DNA from 3 places in the Micromonospora citrea genome. Region 1 is predicted to be linked to each of the others. Evidence: riboswitches for the same ligand, from Rfam matches in the RefSeq annotation. Region 1 holds a riboswitch; each other region holds the start of a gene.
The links. A riboswitch is a leader RNA that binds a small molecule or an ion and turns the genes downstream of it on or off. The one in region 1 is predicted to bind cyclic di-AMP.
Positions count from the first base shown of each region.

Region 1 (4,466 bases):
GGCGCTGCTCGCCGAGGTGGAGGGCACGGTCGGCGTGATCACCCCGGTGCCCCGCCAGGACGAGGTGGCGGGGTGGCTGGGCGGGCTGGGGGCGCCGCGCCTGCAGGTGGTGACCAGCCTGGAGGCCAAGGGCATGGAGTACGACGGGGTGGTCCTCGTCGCGCCGGGCGAGATCCGGGCGGACCCGGGCTCCGGCGTGCGGACGCTCTACGTCGCGCTGTCCCGGGCCACCCAGCGGCTGACCACCGTCGACCCGGTCGGCTGAGGGGTCGGCCGGCCGGCCAGTCACTTGCACATATTGCGATGTGAGCATAGTTTGGACGCGGATCCGGACGAGTGACGGAGGGTGGGCGCGTGGGCGCAGGTCATGACCACCACCACGGGTCGGTCGCGAACGCCGCGCACCGCCACCGGGGCCGGCTCTGGGCCGCCTTCGGGCTGCTCGGCGCCCTGATGGTGGTGGAGGCGGCAGCCGCCTTCCGCACCGGCTCGCTGGCCCTGCTCAGCGACGCCGGGCACATGTTCACCGACGTGCTCGGCATCGGCATGGCGCTCGCCGCGATCACCGCCACCCGGCGGGCCGACGCGGACCCGCAGCGCACCTTCGGGCTCTACCGGCTGGAGGTGCTGGCCGCCCTCGCCAACGCCGTGCTGCTCTCCGGCGTCGCGGTCTACGTGGTCGTCGAGGCGGTACGCCGGTTCGGCGACCCGCCGGCGGTGCTCGCCGGCCCGATGCTCGCCGTGGCCGTGCTCGGCCTGCTCGCCAACGTGGCGGCCTTCGCCCTGCTGCGCTCCGGCGCCAGGGAGAGCATCAACCTGCGGGGCGCGTACCTGGAGGTGCTGGGAGACCTGCTGGGGTCACTCGGCGTGATCGGCGCGGCCCTGCTGATCTCCGTCACCGACTGGTGGTGGGCCGACCCGGTGGTCGCCGTGGCGATCGGGGCGTTCATCCTGCCCCGCACCTGGCGCCTCGGCCGCGCCGCGCTGCGCATCCTGGTGCAGGCCGCCCCGGAGCACCTCGAGGTCACCAAGGTGCACGACCGACTGGCCGCCGTTCCCGGCGTCGCCGAGGTGCACGACCTGCACGTCTGGACGTTGACCTCCGGGATGGAGGTGGCCTCGGCCCACCTGACCACCGAGCCTGGCGCGGAGGTGGGCGCGGTGCTCAGCGCGGCCCGGACGGCCCTGCACGACGACTTCCAGATCGAGCACGCCACGTTGCAGATCGAGCCGGGAGCATCGCCCGGGGCCTGCGGGTCGGTTGAGTGGTAATGAGCACAACCTTAAATCTGGGAGAGTATTGTCGACTTATGTCGGATTTGACGGTAAGCGGACAGGCACCCACGGTAACGCCCGCTGCACCAGTCACACCGGCACCGGTAGGCTCGGACCCGGCCCTCGCCAGGCGGCACCCACCGGTGCCGGCGACGGCCGCCGCCTAATCGCCCGGCGGGGCGAACCGGGGAACCATGTTCGTGGGGTGCATCCGCGTCAGCGGTAGGGATCTTCCGTCCCGAACCCGTCAGCTAACCCGGTCGGCGGCTGACGGAAGGACACGTGTATGCCAGTGATGGCACCTGTACGACGACGCGCCGCCCGGATGGCGGCCCTGATCGCCGCGACGCTCGCCCTCGGCGCCGCGGTCGCCCCGGTCACCGCCTCCCCCGCGGCGGCCACCCCCCGCGCCGGCCTGCCGGCCGCGGCGCCCGGACAGGACGCGGAGGGCGGCACGCCCGCCCTGCGGGCCCAACTGGAGGCCGCCAGCAAGGGCTACCTCGACGCCAAGCGGGCCCTCGACACCTCGGTCAAGCGGCAGAAGCAGCTCACCGCGCAGCTCAAGACGACCGAGACCGAGCTCGCCGAGCGGTCGGAGAAGGTCGGCGAGATCGCCGGGCTGGCCTATCGCACCGGCCGGCTCGGCGCCGCGTCCGCGCTGCTCAACAGCAACTCGCCGGACGGCTTCATGGATCGGGCCGCCGCCCTCGACGCGGTGGCCGCCAACGAGGACCGCGCGCTGCGCGAACTCCAGGAGACCCGCGACACGGCCGTCCGCACCAAGCTCGCGCTCGACGGCGAGATCCGCGAGCAGCGCAAGCAGGTCACGCTGATGGCCAAGCGCAAGGAGCAGGCCGAGCGGGCGCTGACGGTGGCCAACCGGCAGCAGTCCGGCGGGAGCGGCGGCGCGCCGCGCGGCACCTCGACCGCGACGGCGAAGCCGGCGCCGCGCAACTCCGACGGCTCCTGGCCGTCCGAGTCGTGCAGCGTCAACGACCCCACCCCCGCCAACGGCTGCATCACCCCGCGCACCCTGCACGCGCTCAACCAGGCCAAGGCGGCCGGCTTCACCCGCTACGTCTCCTGCTACCGCCCCGGCGGTTCCGGGGAGCACCCGAAGGGCCGGGCCTGCGACTTCGCCGCGCAGAAGAGCGGGTTCGGCGGCGACGCCACGGGCGGCGACCGGACGTACGGCAACAACCTGGCGACGTACTTCGTGAAGAACGCCGACCGGCTCGCCGTGCTCTACGTGATCTGGTACAGGCAGATCTGGCTGCCCAGCAGCGGGTGGAAGTCGTACAGCGGCGCCAACGGCGACCCGTCCAGCGACCACACCAACCACGTGCACCTGTCGGTCTACTGACGCACCCGGCCCCGGTGACCCGCCCGTCGGGTCGCCGGGGCCGCGCCGCGCGTACGGCCGGTCCCCCCGGCCCGGGCCGGGCGCCCGGCTGTTCCGTCCGGGCTGCCCGAGCGTCCCGGGCCGGGCGGCCCGGTGGCGTGCCGTCAGTCGGGCGGGCGGCGGTCCAGGGCGGCACCGAGCCGGGCGGCCAGCCCCAGGTGCGCGGCGCGCGCCTGGCGGAAGGCGTAGCCGAAGAGCGGCGCGGGCGCCTCGAGGGTGATCTCGACCTCTATCCGGACGACGCCGTCCGGCTCGGCGCGCAGCCGGGTCCGGTTGCGCACGGTGGTGGCCGGCCACTGCCGCGCCACGGTGACGATCTCGTCGGGCCCGTCGGCCAGGACGTCGGCCCGGTAGGTGACCGGCAGGCGCAGCGGCCCCGCGGCCAGCCGGTCGGTGATGAGATAGCTCGCCCGCGCGCCGGGTCGGGGCGGCGCCACCCGGCGGACCCGGACGATCAGCGGGTGCAGTTCCTCCTGTCGGGCCGGGTCCGCTAGCAGGCCGGCGGCCTCGGCCGGCGAGCAGCGCGCCTGGACGGTGTAGCTGAAGGAACCTCGCCTGAGCACCCGGCCTCCCCACCGTCGCCGACGCCGTCGCCCGATCGTCGCGCACGCGCGGCACCGTGGCAACGGCGCGCCGGCACCCGCGCGGATGTCGACCGCTCACCCACCTCTGCGACTACCGTCGGCTGCTGACAGGTCACGACGCGTGTCGGTCGACGGAGGGCGGGAGCATGAACGGGTACGACGGATGAGCGGGCACGTGATGGTCTTCGCGCCCACGCCCCGGCTGACGGTGACCGTCGACCAGCCCAGCGACGCCCCGGAGCTGCACCTGCACCCCGGCGGCCAGGGCGTCTGGCAGGCCCGGATGGTGATGTCGCTCGGCGTCGACGTGGTCCTCTGCACCGCCCTGGGCGGCGAGATCGGCCAGGTGCTGGAGCCACTGCTGGTCAGCGAGGGGGTCGACCTCAAGGTGGTGCTGCGGGACTCGGGCAGCGGCGGGTACGTGCACGACCGGCGCGAGGGGTCCCGGCGGGAGGTCGTGGACGTGCCGGGCCAACCGCTCAGCCGGCACGAGTTGGACGAGCTCTACAACCTGGCGCTCGGCGAAGGGCTGCGCGCCCCGGTCAGCGTGCTGAGCGGGCCGAACGAGCCCTCGCTGGTGCCCGCCGACCTCTACCGGCGCTTCGCCGCCGACCTCGGCGCCAACGGCGGCCGGGTGGTGGTCGACCTGGCCGGCGAGCACCTCACCGCGGTGCTGGACAGCGGCGTCTTCTTCCTCAAGGTCAGCCACGAGGAGCTGATCGCTGACGGTCGGGCCGCCGGCGACGACGAGGAGCAGCTCACCCGGGCGATGTACGACCTGCACGCGGGCGGCGCCGAGAACGTCGTGGTGAGCCGGGCCGACGAGCCGGCGCTGGCCCTGGTCGACGGCGAGGTGTTCGAGGTGGAGATGCCCCGCCTGCAGGCCGCCGACCCGCGCGGGGCGGGCGACTCGATGACGGCCGGGGTGGCCGCCGTGGTCGCCCGGGGCGGCGACGTGCGCACCGCGATCCGGACCGGGGCGGCGGCCGGCGCGCTGAACGTGACCCGGCACGGCCTGGGCACCGGCCGGCTCGACTCGATCACCGGCCTGGTCGACCGGGTGCGGCTCGTGCCGGCCGGCAGCCGGCCGCAGGAGCGGACGACGCCCGACGAGCTGGCCGACCGGGCGGCCGAGCGATGACGCTGCGCGTGCTGGTCACCAACGACGACGGGATCGCCGCGCCGGGCATCCAGGCGCTGGCCCG
Region 1 covers NZ_FMHZ01000002.1:5,138,215-5,142,680, reverse strand. Annotated here, with positions in the region: gene GA0070606_RS23585 (HelD family protein) at 1-265, shown strand, start outside; gene GA0070606_RS23580 (cation diffusion facilitator family transporter) at 355-1,272, shown strand; cyclic di-AMP (ydaO/yuaA leader) riboswitch at 1,426-1,557, shown strand; gene GA0070606_RS23575 (coiled-coil domain-containing protein) at 1,571-2,638, shown strand; gene GA0070606_RS23570 (SRPBCC family protein) at 2,782-3,240, opposite strand; gene GA0070606_RS23565 (1-phosphofructokinase family hexose kinase) at 3,425-4,402, shown strand; gene surE (5'/3'-nucleotidase SurE) at 4,399-4,466, shown strand, end outside.

Region 2 (4,466 bases), 3.7 Mb from region 1:
TCCTCGACGCCGCGCGGCGGCAGCTCGACGCGGGCTGGAACCCGCCGGTCCCGCGCGCCGCCGGCGGGGCCGACCTGCCGGTCGAGCCGGACGAGGCGACCCTTTCCCCCAGCACCTGATCCGCCGCCCCGGCGCGGCGACCGGGACCCGATCCGCGCCCTGGCGCGGCGGTCCCGCGCCCGGCCGCCGCGCCGCCCCGGGTCGGCGCGGGGTTCAGCGGTAGGGGTCGACGAGGGCCAGGACCGCCTCCGGGTCCTCGACGTGGGCGTTGTGGCCCAGGCCGGGCAGGGTGGCGACCGGGACGCCCAGCTCCTTCAGCTGGGCGTCGGTGACCATGGGGTCGTGCTCGCCGCGGGCCAGCAGCACCGGCACGTCGGTCGCCGCCAGCAGGGCGGGCAGGTTCGGCTCGCCCACCCCGAACGCCGCCGGGTCCATCGCCAGCCGCCAGCGGCCGTCGACCTGCCGCAGCCCGGCCTCGACCACCGGGTGGTCCGGCGCGAAGAGGCCCGTCAGGCCGGCCACCCGCAGGTAGCGGCGGGCCGCCTCGTCCCGGCCGGCGAACCAGGTCACCGGGCGGCCGGCCAGCTCACCGGCCCTGGCCAGCTCGGCCGGGGACCAGACGGCCTTGATGCCGAGCCCGACCACGGCGTCGACCGGCAGCCCCGCGTCGCGGGCGGCCAGCGCCAGCCCGACCACGCCGCCGAGGGAGTGCCCCAGCACGACGAGCCGGTCGCCCACCGTGAGCCCCGCGGCGAGCCGGTCGGCCAGCCCGGCGAACGAGTACGACGGCAACGGCGGCGACCACCCGTGGCCGGCGAGGTCGGGCGCCAGCCACCGGCCCGGCCACCGGCGCTCCAGCAGCGGCGCCGAGGGCAGCCACACGTCGCCGGTCGCGCCCATGCCGTGCAGCAGCAGGAGGACCCGCCGACCGTCCCGGTCACCCGATTCATCGACCATGGCCCGCAGTGTGCCACCCGCCGGCCGCCCCGGCGAGGGCCGTGACCCGGAGACGACATCGGGCGCCGGCCCCCGGGTGGGGAGCCGACGCCCGACGAGTGTCGCTCAGGCGGAGTAGCCGCGGGTGGCGGCCCAGTTCGCCAGGGCGATGGTGGACATCCAGTACGAGGCGGTGGCCGGGTTCGCCGAGTCGGCGATCTTCACCAGCCGTCCCTCGTCCTGGTAGCCCACGACGGCGATGTAGTGGCCGCCGGGGAACGAGTGCCAGCCGCCGTCGGTGTCCGTGGCGCTGCCGGCGACGTTCACCACGACGCCCCGGCCGGCGGCGATGGCGGCGACGACGTCGGCCTGGAGCCGGTCCGTCTGCGCCGGGGTCGCGGCGCTGCCCGGGATCATCCGCGTCCGGTACGGGTCGCCCTTCACCGTCGCGTTCAGCACCCGGGTGGTGTCGTCGGCGGAGTCGGTGCCCATCTCGTCGGTGCCCAGCTGGGCGCCGAGGGCGTCCTGGCTGCGCGCGACACCGGCGGCGCTGAGGGCGTGCCGGACGGCGGCGGGACCGCAGTTGTAGAAGGTCGTCTGGGCCTGGTAGTCGTAGTCCAGGGTCTTGGACTTCGGCGGCTTCGGCGACTCCGCCTTCCGGGTCAGGTCCGGGTCCGGCCTGGCGCTGGTGGCGCTCGCCGAGGGAACGGCGCTGGACGCGGCCGGGGCGGCGGTCGACGGGACGGCCGCGACGCGGTCCTCGCCGCGCGAGGCGGCGGCGACGCGCTGCTCGGTCACGGCCACCGGGGCCTGCGCGGCGGCCGGCGAGGCGTCGGTCTCGGCCAGCAGCGCGCCGGTGCCGGACGCCAGCACGAGCGCGGCGGCCGACGCGGCGGCCACCTGGTAGGGACGCTCGGACGTCAGGCGGCGGAGCTGTCGCTTGAGGTGGTGCTTCATGGTTTCCTCCACGGGCTCGGGGGGTGAGCGGCCGTCGGTCCCTCTCCGCAGGAGGAACCGACCGCGCGGACGGCGTCCGGCGGTGGTGGACCACTCAGGGGATGTGCCCGGGATGCCGGGCGACGGGCGGTGACCGGTGGGTCAGCTCGCGGCGTACGGCCGGGCGAGCGCGGGCACCGCGGCGCCGTGGAGGCGGCGGCGGGGGGTGGCTGGGTGCTGCACGAGGATGGAACTCCTTCCGACACCGCCGACCGGGTTAGCTGACGGATTCGGGCGGGAAGAACGCCCTACCGCGGGCCGTGGCCCGCGGATTCACCCCGATGTTGCAGTGGGTCCCCGGCTCGTCTCTGCACGATTAGGCGGGTCGGCGCGGCGTCGCCTCTTGCGAACGGGTACCGCACCGGACGCGCCGACACTACTGGCCGGTCGGCGGCCTGCCAACCCGCTCTCACCTGCCTAAACCTTGATCGTGCGACATTTTTTGCGGGCAGTCCGACACTGACGTGACTCAATGGGACGACCGTTTCCACGCGCGCCTTCGGGCCACAACCGGACGAGCGGCAGCCATCGACGCCGAATCGCCGGCGAAAATCGGCCGGACCGCGCCGCATGACCGGTTCGGCGGCGCTGTGACCGGCGTCACCGAAATGCCGTCGCGTTCAGCCCGCGCGGGCGGGCCGCCAGCGCGCGGCGGGCGCGGGACGATGCGCGGTGGCCGCCGTGCGGGCGGCCGGGAGCCGGCCCGGCCGGAGCCGGCCCGCCGCGGCGTACGCCTCCGCGGCGAGGGCGCGGGCCGCCTCGGCGGCCAGGTCGGCGTCCCGCCACGCGAGGCGCTCCCGCTCGGCGGCGGCCCGGTAGCCGGCCCGCTTCGCGTCGCGTACCGCCCGGGCCAGGACGATCTCCTGCTCCGCCGGATGACGTCGGGGATCCCAGCCCGCCCGGTGACCGAACACGTCGCTGAGTTGCCGGGCGGTCAGGTCGCCGCGCCAGTGGGCGGCCATCGCCGCGTGGTGCAGCCAGCGCTCCCGGGCGGCGTACTCGGCGGGCGTGCGCGGGGTGCGCGGAGACGGCAGGAGGGCGGCCCCGGTGAACCGGCGGGCGGCCGTCTCCGCCTCGTCGTACGCCTGCCACGCGCGGCCGACCGCCTCCTGCGCGGCGAGCCAGTCGGCCCGCAGCCGGCGCGCGGTACGGGCGGCGCGGTCCGCCGCGACGGCCACCTCCTCGGCGTAGCGGCGCAGGTCGGCCGCCTCGGCCGCCGGGTCGTCGGCGGGCGGGGCGGCCGGCTCTTCGGCGGGTGGGACCCGCTCCGGGCGGGCGACCAGGACGGCGAGCAGGGTCAGGGCCAGCAGGAGCAGGGCGGACCAGATGGCGGCGGCCCGCGGCACCTCGATCAGGAACTGGTAGAGGACGGTCTCCATGGTCGGCACCTCACGGGTAGCGAGTGCGGCAGCGGGGCACCCGGCGGAAGCGTCGACGCCACGGCGGGCCCGACGGGTGCGGATGGTGGAGAGCGAAGGAAGGGCACCTTGCTGACGCCTGAGGTGGAGCGGGGGCCCTTGCCGACGCGTGGGGGCGGACACGTCCCGGGGCCGTCGTCGGCCCTGCCGGGGGGGGTGCGGCTCAGCCGCGCGGCGGGGCGCGGGGGCCGGCGGTGCCCGGGGCGCGCGCGGCGGGCGCGGGGGCCGGTCCGACGGCGACGGTCGCGGCCGCCGGACCCGGGTCGGCCGCGGGGGCGAGGGGGGCGGGGCCGGCAGCGGCCCGCTCGTCGGCGCCCCCGGCCCCGTCGGCGTTCCCGGCCCCGTCGGCGTTCCCGGCCCCGTCGTCGTCGACCTCGGGGAAGCCCGGCAGGCCGACGGCGGCCGTCGGAGCGAGGCCCGCCCCGGCCGGGGGCACCGCCACGGCGGCCACCGAAGGCACCGTGACGGTGGTGGGGGTCAGCCCCGCAGAGGCAGAGGCGGCGGCGGGTAGCGCCCCCGCGCCGACGGCGAACGCGACCGCGACGGCGAGCCCGGTCAGCAGCCGCGCGGCCCACCGCGCCACCCACCACAGGGGACAGGTGAGCACGACGGGCAGCACGCGACCACGCTACCGCCGACGCCGCCGGTCCGCATCGCCGCCGGGCGTGTCGCCGCGGACCGCACCGACCAGGGTGGACCGGTGCTCGCGCCGCCCGCGCGAGCACCGGGCCCGTGGCCGCCGGTCGGGTGACCGGGCTGGTTGAGCCAGGTCGCCGCCAGTACGCCTGACCGCTACCAGGGCACCGGGCCGTCCTCGGCGAAGAACCCGCCCGTCGACCCGTCCGCGCCGAGGGTGGCCAGGCGCACCAGGACCGCGGCGCCCTGCGCGACGGTGAGGACCCCGGTGTGGTTGTTGCTGTCCGTGTCGACGAAGCCGGGGACCATGCCCTACTCGTGGCGTCCGGTGCGGCGCTGATGGTTCGTGCCGCGTCTGTTCGGAACATGGAGATGCCGGCGATCCGATCCTCGTGACACCTCGGCGGTGTGGCCCACGCCACCGGTCACGGCTGTCACGGAACGAGAGGGACCGGCGTCCTGTGCCTCGGCCGCCGGGTG
Region 2 covers NZ_FMHZ01000002.1:1,425,226-1,429,691, forward strand. Annotated here, with positions in the region: gene GA0070606_RS06650 (CDP-glycerol glycerophosphotransferase family protein) at 1-119, shown strand, start outside; gene GA0070606_RS06655 (alpha/beta fold hydrolase) at 214-957, opposite strand; gene GA0070606_RS06660 (C39 family peptidase) at 1,063-1,905, opposite strand; cyclic di-AMP (ydaO/yuaA leader) riboswitch at 2,124-2,265, opposite strand; gene GA0070606_RS06665 (hypothetical protein) at 2,553-3,311, opposite strand; gene GA0070606_RS06670 (hypothetical protein) at 3,514-3,969, opposite strand; gene GA0070606_RS06675 (Rossmann-fold NAD(P)-binding domain-containing protein) at 4,143-4,295, opposite strand.
Region 2: linked by a shared signal. The riboswitch ahead of GA0070606_RS06660 (C39 family peptidase) and the one ahead of GA0070606_RS23575 (coiled-coil domain-containing protein) in region 1 are both predicted to bind cyclic di-AMP.

Region 3 (4,466 bases), 2.3 Mb from region 1:
AGCAGGATCCGGGCCCACCGCCCCGCCGTCGCCGTCGCCGTCCGCACACCCCCACGCTAGCCCTCCGCGGCCCCCGGCTCCGGGGCGACCGGCGTTTCCGGCGGCGTCCACGCCCCGACATCAGCCCTCACGACCTGCGTCCGGATGTCGGGATGGCTACCATTCGGCCGGTGGCCCTCCGAAATCCGCACCGCCCGCGTCGGCTCCCGGGTCCGGCGGCGGCACCCACCGCCCGGTCCCGTACGCGCCGGGCGAGCGCGGTGCGTGACCGCTCCGCCACGCCGGAGAGATCCGGCGCGGCGATCGGCCGGGGACGCTGAACCGACCGGCACGCCGGCACGTAACCCGCCCTGGAATCGTTGGGAGACACTCGATGGGCGCCGACCACACCCGTCCCGCACCGTCCGCCCCGCCCGGGGTGCGACGGATCCTCGTCGCGACGGTGGTGCCCCTCTTCGTCGCCACCCTGATCGCGGCCCTGGCGCTCTGGCCGTGGGACGCCCCCGAGGCGGCGCCCGGCACCGACCCGCCCCGCCACCACGGCACGGTGACGCGGGTGGTGACCGAGCCGTGTCCACCCGCTCCCGAGGTCCCGGAGGGGGCCCCGGGCGCGGCGGCGGGCCCCTGTGGCACCGTCACGGTGCGGGTGGACGACGGCCCCGACGCCGGGCAGCAGGTGGAGACGCCGGTGCCGGCCGGGCCCGGCGCGCCGAAGGTCGCGGTCGGCGACGAGATCGTCCTGGTCCAGCTCACCGACCCCGCCGACCCTTCGGTGAGCACCTACAACATCGCCGAGCACCAGCGCGGCGAGCCGTTGCTCTGGCTGGTGGCGCTCTTCGCCGCGGCGATCGTCGCGTTCGGGCGCTGGCGCGGGCTAGCCGCGCTGGCCGGCCTGGCGGCGAGCTTCGCCATCCTGCTCACCTTCGTGCTGCCCGGCATCAGCGCCGGCCGCTCGCCGCTGCTGGTCGCGGTCGTCGGCGCGGCACTGATCATGTTCGTGGTGCTCTACCTGACGCACGGGGTGACGGCACAGACCTCGGTCGCCGTGCTCGGCACGCTCGGCAGCCTGGTGCTGACCGGGCTCCTCGGCACGATCGCCACCGCGGCGACCCACCTGACCGGCTTCGGCACCGAGGACGCCACCACGCTGTCGATGTTCCAGGCCGACGTCGACCTGCACGGCCTGCTGCTCGCCGGGATCATCATCGGCTCCCTCGGTGTGCTCGACGACGTCACGGTGACCCAGGCCGCGACGGTCAGCGAGCTGGCGCACGCCAACCCCGGGCTGTCCCGGGCGCAGCTCTACCGGGCGGCGACGCGGGTCGGTCGCGCCCACATCGCCTCGACGGTCAACACCATCGTGCTGGCGTACGCCGGCGCCTCGCTGCCGGTGCTGCTCCTGCTGACCGCCGACTCCCGGGCGGTGACCCAGATCCTGACCAGCGAGTTCCTGGCCCAGGAGATCGTCCGCAGCGCGGTCGCCACCCTGGGCCTGATCGCCGCCGTGCCGCTGACCACCGGCCTCGCGGCCCTGGTGACCACGGCGGGCCGGCGCGCCGGCGGGTCCGCCGACGACGGCGCCTCCCCGACCCCGCCGGCTCCCCGGCCGGCGGCCGACCGCTCCGAGGCGCTCGAGGCCCTCAGCGGGCCGCGCGCCGGCAACGCCCCCTCCGCCGCCCCCTCCGGGTGGCCCGACCGAGACGGGAGCACGGACACCGCATGGTGACACTCCTCAGCGTGACGGATCAGGACCCCTCGCCTGATAAACGCGTCACTGGTCACCCTCCGCCCTTACGAAATAACGCATTTAGTCGGCTTAGGGACGTAGATCCCCGGGAGGGCTGTCGGGTAACCTCGCTGCCGGTCACCGCCGAAGGCGCGCAGCGGCGCCTGCGGTGCCGCCGCCCAATCGCCACCAGGCGAGCCGGGGACCCAGGTACGTGGGGTGAATCCGCGACAGCGGTAGGGGCCACTTCCGCCCCGAACCCGTCAGCTAACCCGGTCGGCGGTCGACGGAAGGGAACACTGTGACGGCACCCCTACGCCGCTGGTTGACGCCTGTGGTGGCCGTGATCGCCGCCCTGGCCGTCTTCGCCGGACCCCTCCCGGCGGCGGCCGAACCCACCTCACCGCCCCAGCCCTCCGGACACGGAGACGACGAGCCCAAACTGCTCAACGACCTGATCGAGTCGCGGAACCGCAGCTACGTCCAGGCCAAGTCGAAGCTGGCGAAGTCGAAGAAGCGCCAGCTCGAGCTGGCCCTGGAGGTCGACCGGGCGCAGGCCGAACTGGCGGCGCTGGCCCCCCAGGTGAGCCAGATCGCCGCCCAGTCCTACCGGACGGGGCGCATCGGCGCGGTGTCGATGCTGCTGGACACCGCCAGCCCCGACTCGTTCGTCCGACGCGCCGCCGCGCTCGACGAGCTGAACCTGGTCAACTCCAAGAAGCTCGCCGAGGTCAACGCGGTCAAGAACCGCGCCGAGCAGGCCAAGCTGGCCCTCGACGCCGAGGTCCGCGAGCAGCAGAAGCTGACCAACGAGATGGCCCGCGGCAAGCGCGAGGCGGAGAAGGCTCTCGCGCTGGTCGGCGGCAGAGGGCTGACCGGCGGCAAGGTGGTCGCCACGTCGCCGGTGGCCCGGATCGCGCCGGGGCGTACCGCCGACGGTGACTGGAAGCCCCTGTCGTGCACGGAGGACGACCCCACGACCTCCGGCTGCATCACGGCGCGCACCCTGCACATGTACAAGGAGGTGAAGCGGGCCGGGTTCAACCGGTTCGTCGGCTGTTACCGCTCCGGCGGGCCGTACGAGCATCCGAAGGGCCGGGCCTGCGACTGGTCGTTGCAGCGGAGCGGCTTCTCCCCCTGGCACAACGACGACACCTACATGTACGGCAACAACCTGACCGCGTTCCTGGTGCGGAACGCCGACCGACTCGGCATCTACTACGTGATCTGGAACCGGCAGATCTGGTTCCCGGCGACCGGCTGGAAGTCGTACAGCGGCCCGTCGAACCACACGGACCACGTGCACGTGTCACTGCTCTGACGCCGTACGACACAGGGCCGCCCCGCGTCCGCGGGGCGGCCCTGTCGCTTCGTGCGGGAGCGGGTCAGGCGACGGCGGCAGCGGCGGCCGGCGCGTGAGCGCCGTCGGTGGCGGCCCGCGCCCCGTCGACCGCGTCCAGGTGGGCCGGCACGGAGGCCACCACCCGCGCCTCACCGGCGGCCAGCCGGTAGGACATGCCGACCACGGCGCACCGCCCGGCGGCCACCTCGGCGGCGAGCACGGCCGAACGGTCCAGCATCGCCTCGACGGTGCACCCGATGTGGATGTCGACGATGCGGTCGATGTCGTCCACCCCCTCGGCCGCGGCGCGGCGCAGGCTGGGCACCACGGCGTCGACCACGGCCGGCAGGTGCCCCGGCGGAGGGGTGCCGGTGGCGTCCGCGGCACGGGCGGCCTGGACGGCCCCGCAGGAGTCGTGCCCGAGCACCACCACCAGCGGCGTGCCCAGGATCGTCACCGCGTACTCCACGCTGCCCAGCACCTCGGGCCCGACCGTGTGCCCGGCGGTGCGGACGACGAAGAGGTCGCCGAGGCCGCGATCGAAGATGATCTCGGCGGCGAGCCGGGAGTCGGAGCAGCCGACGATGACCGCGAACGGGTGCTGCCCGTCGGCCACCGCGGCGCGGTGCCCGGCGTCCTGGTTGGGGTGGTGCGGGGCGCCGGTCACGAACCTCCGGTTGCCGGCGTGCAGCTCGGCGAGCGCCTGCGCGGGGTCGGCCGGGGTGGCCGACGCGGCCCGTACGGCAGCGGCGGCTGCCGTGGCCGGCTGCGCGGAATCCTGTTCCGGGCCCGGCTGAGTGCCGGGGGATCCGGGACGGCTCATCTCCCTCACCTCGCCCTTTACGCGAAAGACCTGGTCATCCCGGCCGACGCTGGGCGCGGGCTGCCCCCACGTTCACACGCACCCGAAGGTACGTCAAGGGATGCGTGATATGTGCTTCATATGTTTGTCGGCACCCGGCGGGGACGGGGCGAGGGCCTGGCGGAAGACCCGAAGGGTGCGCCATACGATGGCCACATGGCGACGACAGGGGAGAACGGGAGCACCCGGAACTGGACGTTCCTCACCAACCACGGTCACGTGCTGCTCGCCATCGCCCGTAACCCCACCGCCCGGCTGCGCGACGTCGCGGACGAGGTGGGCGTCACCGAACGCGCCGCCCAGGCGATCGTCGCGGACCTGGAGGCCGGCGGTTACCTGCACCGCACCCGGGTGGGCCGACGCAACGAGTACACGCTCAACCCGGCCGGGCGGTTCCGGCACCCCGCCGAGGCGGACCGACAGGTCGGCGCGCTGCTGGCCCTCTTCGCGGACGACGACGCAGAGGGCTCCGACACACCTGAGGCCGCGGGCTGACGCGGCCCGAGCTGGCGGGCCTGCTCGTCCCAGAACCCCTG
Region 3 covers NZ_FMHZ01000002.1:2,874,779-2,879,244, forward strand. Annotated here, with positions in the region: gene GA0070606_RS13170 (hypothetical protein) at 1-47, opposite strand, end outside; gene GA0070606_RS13175 (YibE/F family protein) at 374-1,726, shown strand; cyclic di-AMP (ydaO/yuaA leader) riboswitch at 1,893-2,023, shown strand; gene GA0070606_RS13180 (coiled-coil domain-containing protein) at 2,028-3,047, shown strand; gene GA0070606_RS13185 (carbonic anhydrase) at 3,112-3,891, opposite strand; gene GA0070606_RS13190 (helix-turn-helix transcriptional regulator) at 4,087-4,425, shown strand.
Region 3: linked by a shared signal. The riboswitch ahead of GA0070606_RS13180 (coiled-coil domain-containing protein) and the one ahead of GA0070606_RS23575 (coiled-coil domain-containing protein) in region 1 are both predicted to bind cyclic di-AMP.